DNA from 3 places in the Microbacterium sp. SSM24 genome. Region 2 is predicted to be linked to each of the others. Evidence: predicted binding sites of a transcription regulator. Region 2 holds the regulator's gene; each other region holds the start of a gene.
What was found. Region 2 encodes LexA, which represses DNA repair genes until DNA is damaged. Its sites were predicted from a motif close to TCGAACANNTGTTCGA; they were not measured.
Positions count from the first base shown of each region.

Region 1 (2,262 bases), 2.3 Mb from region 2:
ACCATCGGATTCCTCGCGGCCTTCCTGCTGCACGAGCTCGCCTGAAGGTTCAGACCGGCGGCGCAGCCCCGGCAGTCGCGTCGGCCACCTCGCTCGCCCGAAAGACCGGCACCCGCCGCTCCGGCTCCACCACGTATCTTCGTCCGGTGGGTGAGATCCACTCCAACGATCCACCGCTCCCGTCGAGCTGGCGCACGATCCACCGGCCGTGATGCTTCACGCGGTGATGCCCCTTGCACAGCGGACACAGGTTCCACAGGGCGGTCGCACCGCCATGCTCCCACGCGACCGAATGGTCGATCTCGCAGCGGGACGCCGGCACCCCGCACCCCGGCGCCATGCAGCGATCCGCGCGCCATCGGACGAGTTTCCGCAGCTCCGGCGGCGGGCGGTACCTGTCGCGGCCGACGGAGAGCACCACGCCCGTCTCGGGATGGGTGAGAACCCTCATCCATCCCTCCGACCGGCCGCACAACTCCCGTGCACGCGCGTGCGGGATCGGCCCGACGCCCTCGACACTCGCGGGCTCGGAGCCCGGCACGAAGCCCTCCCCGAGCAGCGCGAGCGCCGGAACGGTCACGACGACCGATGCCCGCACTCCTCGCGCCGCCTCGGGCAGGGCTGTCGTGTCGCCTTCGATGAGCAGATCGCCGAGAACGTCGGCGCGAACCTGGTCGAGCGTGCGGCGCTCCCCGTCGGCCGCCGTGATCGCCTTTGCCATCGCCGTCACGCGCGAGTGGATCGCGTGCGCCTCGACCGCCGGGAGGTAGGCCATCAACCACGCCATGCCGTCGTCGCCGCGCTCGACGTGGACACGCCGACGAGACAGCGCCGCGTCATGTCGCTCGGCGAGCGTCTGAGCCCGCACGGTCTCGATCAGCCGGGCCAGCGAGCGACGGAACGTACCGGAAGCCTCGACCTCGGCCAGGGCCACCGCCCGCGGCACCACCGCGTCGTGGAACTCCGCCTCGACGCCGACCATCGCGTCGGCGAAGATCTCGGCGTGGCGCTCGGTCGTGCGCGCTCGGCTCAGCGAGTCGAGCATGCGCGGAAATCGTCGCACCAGGGCCTCAGCGCGTTCGATCAGGGCACCCGCCGCGTGCTCCGTCATCTGCAGCGCCGCCGCGAGCTCGAGCCGGATGCCGCGCTCGACGACGTCAGTCAGTGCGACGCCACCACGCGCCGCGTCGTCGAGTGCCTCGCGATGCATCGCATGCACGCGCTCGAATCGCTCGGCCGCGAAGACCGCCATCATCGTGGCCGCTTCGAGCACGAGATCGACCGCGTCGGGCACCGGCGGCAGGAACTCGTCGCCCCAGGCCTCGACGACGTCTTCGTCGTCGCCGTATCTCGGATCGAATGCCATACCCAGACTCTAGAACATATGTACGATACTCGGATCGAGTTATCCACAGTCCCCGCGGGCCGGAGCGGATGCCGCGCCCCGGCCGGGCGCGGCATCCGCTCCTCGCTTCTCCTGCGACGTCAGGGCTGCACCCACGGCGAGGGCGCCGGAGGGACCACGACCGGCGGCCGGTCGTCGCAGGTGATCGTGTTCGGCAGCTCCCACGCGGCCATCCAGGGTCCGGTGGTGCCGCCGCCGTCGTTGCCTCCCAGGTCGGCGACGGAGAACTCCGAGCCCGACGGGGTGAACCCGAACGAGCCGCAGTTGTTGATGCCCACGGCTCCCACGTTGCGCGCGTCGACGTTCTGGAATGAGGCGCCGCCCTTCACCCGCGCACTGAGCACCGACGTGCCGGTGCCGTCGATGCGGACGTCCTGGAACGCGATGTCGGTCATCGAGTACAGGTCCTTCACCCCCCACTCCGACACGAGCAGGATCGCGTTGTACGTGCTGTCGAGGTAGTGGTCGCCGCTCACCCGCACGCCCGCGATCGATCCTTCGAGGGCATAGATCCAGAGCGAACCCAGGCCGATGTTCCAGTTGAGCTCACGCGTGCCCGCGCGAGCGGTCGTGTTGTCGCGGAAGGTCAACGTGCCCGCGAACGGGTGCGCTCCGAACCGCGACCCGGCGTGGAGTGCGCTGCCCTCGCGGATGGTGTCGGCGACGAGATTGCCCGACACCGTGATGTCGGCGCCGCCGTAGATGGCGATGCCGTTGGCGAGTGTCGGCGTCTGCACGGTGTTGCGGTCGAACACGTTCCGCGCGTTCGTCGGGGTCGTGCCGTTCTTGGCCTCGGCCCACATCGCCAGCCCGTCGTCGCCGGTGTTCCGCACGAAATTGTGCCGCGCGACCGAGTC
Region 1 is NZ_JAPDNQ010000001.1:212,845-215,106, forward strand. It holds gene OL358_RS00950 (ZIP family metal transporter) at 1-45, shown strand, start outside; gene OL358_RS00955 (HNH endonuclease signature motif containing protein) at 50-1,366, opposite strand; gene OL358_RS00960 (glycosyl hydrolase family 28-related protein) at 1,486-2,262, opposite strand, start outside.
Region 1: OL358_RS00955 (HNH endonuclease signature motif containing protein) is a predicted target of LexA. The motif match lies at 1,377-1,392, and genes of this name have one in related genera.

Region 2 (2,262 bases):
GGCGATGCCGTCGAACACGTCCGCGGTCAGCTCATGGAAGTCGACCTTGGCGTTGACCGCCTCCATCGTCTCGTCGATGATCATCGCCTGCACGGCGGCGTCATCCACGAGCGGGGCGAGGGTCGCCACGAACGCGTCCTCCTCGACCAGCTGCACACGCGCCCACGCCGAGACGATCGACACGGGGACGAGGATCGCCGCGACGATGATGCAGATCGCCGAGACGATCGCGCGCCACCGGCCGCCTGTCGGGCGGCGCGCCGCGGGCCCAGGATCGCCGGCGAGGCGCGCGTTCTCGGACTCCAGCTCGCGGATGCGCGCGGTCAGGGCCTGCGTGTCCGCGGTGTCGATGTCGCTCATGGCGCCATTCTGGCCGACCGGCGGCCCGCTGCGCTAAGGATCACCCGCCACGGGTGATCAGACCGCGCGCAGCACCGCCACGACCTTGCCGAGCACGACGGCGTCGTCGCCGAGGATGGGCTCGAACGCGGAGTTGCGCGGGAGGAGCCAGGTGTGGCCGTCTCGCTGGCGGAACGTCTTGACCGTTGCCTCGCCGTCGAGCATCGCCGCGACGATGTCGCCGTTGTCGGCGGAGGGCTGGGAGCGCACCACGACCCAGTCGCCGTCGCAGATGGCGGCATCGATCATCGACTCTCCCGACACCTTCAGCATGAACAGGTCGCCCTTGCCGACGAGCTGCCGGGGAAGCGGGAAGATCTCCTCCACCTGCTGCTCCGCCGTGATCGGCACACCTGCGGCGATGCGGCCGACGAGCGGCACGAGGGCGGCGTCGCCGACCGACGGGGCGAAGTCGGCCGGATTCTCGGTCGCGAGGCCCGGGAGGTCGATCAGCACCTCCATCGCCCGCGTCTTGCCGGCGTCGCGCCGCAGGTAGCCGCTCAGCTCGAGCTGGTTGAGCTGGTGGGTGACGCTGGAGAGCGACTTGAGGCCGACGGCGTCGCCGATCTCGCGCATGCTCGGCGGATAGCCGTGCCGGACGATCGAGAGCTGGATGACCTCGAGGATGGCGCGCTGCTTGTCGCTCAGGCTCTTGCGGCGCCGCGTCTGCGGTCGCTCGCGCCCGGTGGCGTCGCTCATGTCCGGCTCCTGTCTCACTGCCCGCGGAGGCCCCGTGGAGTGCAGCGGTCTTCGAATGTCGGAGGCCCGTGGTGGGGTACTCGTATCGAAACCGTATCCGGCTTCGACCGTCGAGCAGGGCAGCGTCACCGCGTGTCGCGTTCGATGGATCGTCGTCAGATCCGGCTGTTGACATCCTAGACCATCGAAGATAGCTTCGGTACAGAGGTTCGCATCCCCCGCTCCCGGCCGAGCGGCGGATGCGAACCTCCCCCCACCACGAGGAGCAGATCATGACCGCGATCAGCATCACGACATCACCGGCACTGAACGCACGCGCGTTCGCAGCGGCAGGGCGCGGCACGCGCCTGCGTCTGACGGTGCGCGGACGCCGTGTGCTGGCGACGGTCGCGGCCCTCCCGGCCATCATCGCGATCGCGGTGGCCATGATCTCGGGCGGGTCCGCTCTCGCGTCCCGCGACACAGGCGCGCCGGCCGGCTCCTTCGAGACGGTGACCGTGTCGTACGGCGACTCGCTGTGGACGATCGCAGAAGAGGTCGCACCGCAGTCCGACCCGCGTGACGTCGTCGATGCCATCGTCCGCCTCAACGCGCTCGAGGGCGTGACGCTCCAGGCGGGGCAGAGTCTGGCCATCCCGGCGGAATACGCCACAGGGCGCTGACTCCGCGCTCTACCATGGGAGGGGTGAGTCCCCGCCTCGAAGACCTGCCCCTGCGTGATGATCTGCGCGGTATGACGCCCTACGGCGCGCCGCAGGCGCCGCTGCCGGTCGCGCTCAATGTGAACGAGAACACGCATCCCGTTCCGCAGGAGGTCGCCGACGACATCATGGACTCGCTCGCGCTCGCGCTGGGCGATGTCAACCGCTACCCGGATCGAGAGTTCACCGCGCTTCGCGAAGGATTCGCCGACTACCTGGGTCACGGTCTCACGCGCGAGCAGATCTGGGCCGCGAACGGGTCGAATGAGGTCCTGCAGCACGTCCTCCAGGCGTTCGCGGGGCCAGGACGCACAGCGTTCGGCTTCGCCCCGACCTACTCGATGTACCCCCTCCTCGCGCGCGCCACCGGCGCCGAGTGGATCGCGGGCACGCGAGGCGCCGACTACACGGTCGACGCCTCCGATGCGGCCGTGCAGGTGGCGGATGCCGCGCCCGACGTCGT
Region 2 is NZ_JAPDNQ010000001.1:2,555,120-2,557,381, forward strand. It holds gene OL358_RS11790 (hypothetical protein) at 1-360, opposite strand, end outside; gene lexA (transcriptional repressor LexA) at 418-1,098, opposite strand; gene OL358_RS11800 (LysM peptidoglycan-binding domain-containing protein) at 1,371-1,760, shown strand; gene OL358_RS11805 (histidinol-phosphate transaminase) at 1,832-2,262, shown strand, end outside.

Region 3 (2,262 bases), 1.0 Mb from region 2:
ACACCTCGCGCTCGATGCCCGTTCGTGCGTTCAGCGCGTTGCGCACGTCTGACACGGCACGCGGGTCGACCGCAGCACGCGGGTCGGCCGGGTCGGCTGCGGCATCGCGCGCGGCGGCCGAGTAGCGCAGGCCGGCCGAGTCGCTCGAGACGGCTGGGTCGCCCGGGTTGGCCGGGTCGGCCGGGTCGGCTGCGGCATCGCGCGCGGCCCGTTCGAGCGTGACGGCACTGCTCGGCGCGGCATCCGAGAACACCACCGTGCCATTGCTCTGAAAGGTGACGGCCTCGGTGAACCCGGCATCAGCGAGGGCGCCGAGCAGGTCGGCGGTGGTGGGGTGACCTCGTTGACCCTGATTGACGTTGCGGAAGAACGCGACGAACCCGTTGGTCGCGCTGTCTTCCCTTCGGCGCTCACTCACTCCGGCTCGCCGCGCAGCTCGCTGAGCCTCTCGACCTGCCACCGGTGCACGTCGGGCAGCCAGTCCAGAGGGGCGGTCGGACCCACGCGTGGATCGTCCGGCTCATCGCCGTCGCGCAGTGCTCGCACGTAGGCGAGGTCGAGATCGATCCTCGCGCGCAGCTGGGCGGCGTCGCCGACCGCCCCGTGGCCGGGGACCACCACATCTGCTCGGTCGGCCACACTGTCGAAAAGCTGGAGTGCCGAGAGATAGTCCTCGATCGGGTGCTGCGCCTGGAGGTCGAGGAACGGCATGAGGATGTCGGACAGCATGTCGCCGACGATGAGCACACGACTGTCCTCGACCAGCAGCGCCGCGTGGCCCTCCGAGTGACCCCGATGCTCGAGCACCATCACCCTTGGTCCGTCCCACGGGATCTCGGTCGCTTCCGGAGGCAGGCCCACGATGCCGCCGAGCAACTCCATGGGGATCTCATCGGCATGCTCCGGAGGAAGTCCCTCGGCGATGTCGTCGACCCAATCCGGCTGCGCGAGGAACGCACTCATGATCGAGGCGGCGGAGGCCGTTCCATAGCGCGGCCCGTCGCCGAACTCCCGGTGCCAGAGGACGTGGTCCCAGTGCGGATGGGTCGAGAATCCCGCGACGACGCGCTGACCCATGCGCCGAAGGTCTGCGGAGATGTCGTCCAGTTCGCCCGTCGTGATGCCGGGGTCGATGAGGAGCACCCCCTCGCGTCCCTGCACGACGACCGTGTTGCTCTCGATGAATTCGCTCTCGTGGACCCAGACGCCGGCCGCGATCTGCTGCAGCATGAGAACCTCCGCTTGCGGCCCCGTGCCGCTTGACCGCGACGCTACTCTGTCGGGCGGACATTCGTTTTTGTTATCCACAGTCACGGATCACATCACACTCTAGTTTCGTATCTATGTTCTAGTCTCGAGCTATGAGAGTTGATCGAGTCGAGGGGTCGGCGCCGAAGTCCGAAGACCTCCAGCCGCGTCGCGCACGCGATGGCGAGGCGACAGCGAACGCAGACGACTCCCCGACCTGCGATCTGCCGGATGCGCCGCCGGATCCGGAGGGGTGGGGGTGTGTGCCGGATGCTGCGGAGCTGGCGGGGTGGGTGCCGCCGGTCCCCGATGATGTGGAGCTGGTGACCGAGGTCGCGGGAATGATGGCGGTGTTCGCCGCGGAACAGTTCGCCCGGGTGGACGGGTTGCGTCGCACTGCGCTCGCTGATGCGGGCCGGTACGGCGACGGGGTGGCCGGGATCGCGGAGCGGTCGGTGCGGTTGGAGTTGGCAGCGGCGTTGCGGACCACCGAGCACGCTGCTGGGATGCTGCTGGCCCGTGCCGAAGCGCTGGTGCACCGATATCCGGCCGCGTTGGACTCGTTGGGGCGGGCGGGCATCACGGAGCGGCACGCGCAGGTGCTGGTGGAGCTGCTCGATGCCGCCACGCCCGTGGTGCGGGAACGGCTGGTGCCGCGTGCGGTGGAACTGGCGGAAGAGCTGCCGGTGGGCTCGTTCCGGCGGGCGCTGCGACGCCTGATCGAGACCGAGCAGTCCGCGACTCTCACCCAACGCCACGAGCACGCGCTCACACAGCGACGGATCGCGGTCGAGCCCGCCGGAGACGGCATGGCCTGGTTGCATGCCTTCCTGCCCGCGGTGGAAGCCCACGCGATCCACTCCCGGCTCACCGCAATGGCCAAGACCATCACCGGCCGACACGCCACCGCCAACGGCGACAGCGTCAGCGGTACCGACGCGACCCTCGGCGCGGACGGGGATGCGCTCGGTGCGCCTTCGGACAGCGGGCCGGCCGAGTCGCGGACGTTGGATC
Region 3 is NZ_JAPDNQ010000001.1:1,538,163-1,540,424, reverse strand. It holds gene OL358_RS07105 (DUF1697 domain-containing protein) at 1-418, opposite strand, end outside; gene OL358_RS07100 (MBL fold metallo-hydrolase) at 415-1,230, opposite strand; gene OL358_RS07095 (HNH endonuclease signature motif containing protein) at 1,362-2,262, shown strand, end outside.
Region 3: OL358_RS07095 (HNH endonuclease signature motif containing protein) is a predicted target of LexA. The motif match lies at 1,336-1,351, and genes of this name have one in related genera.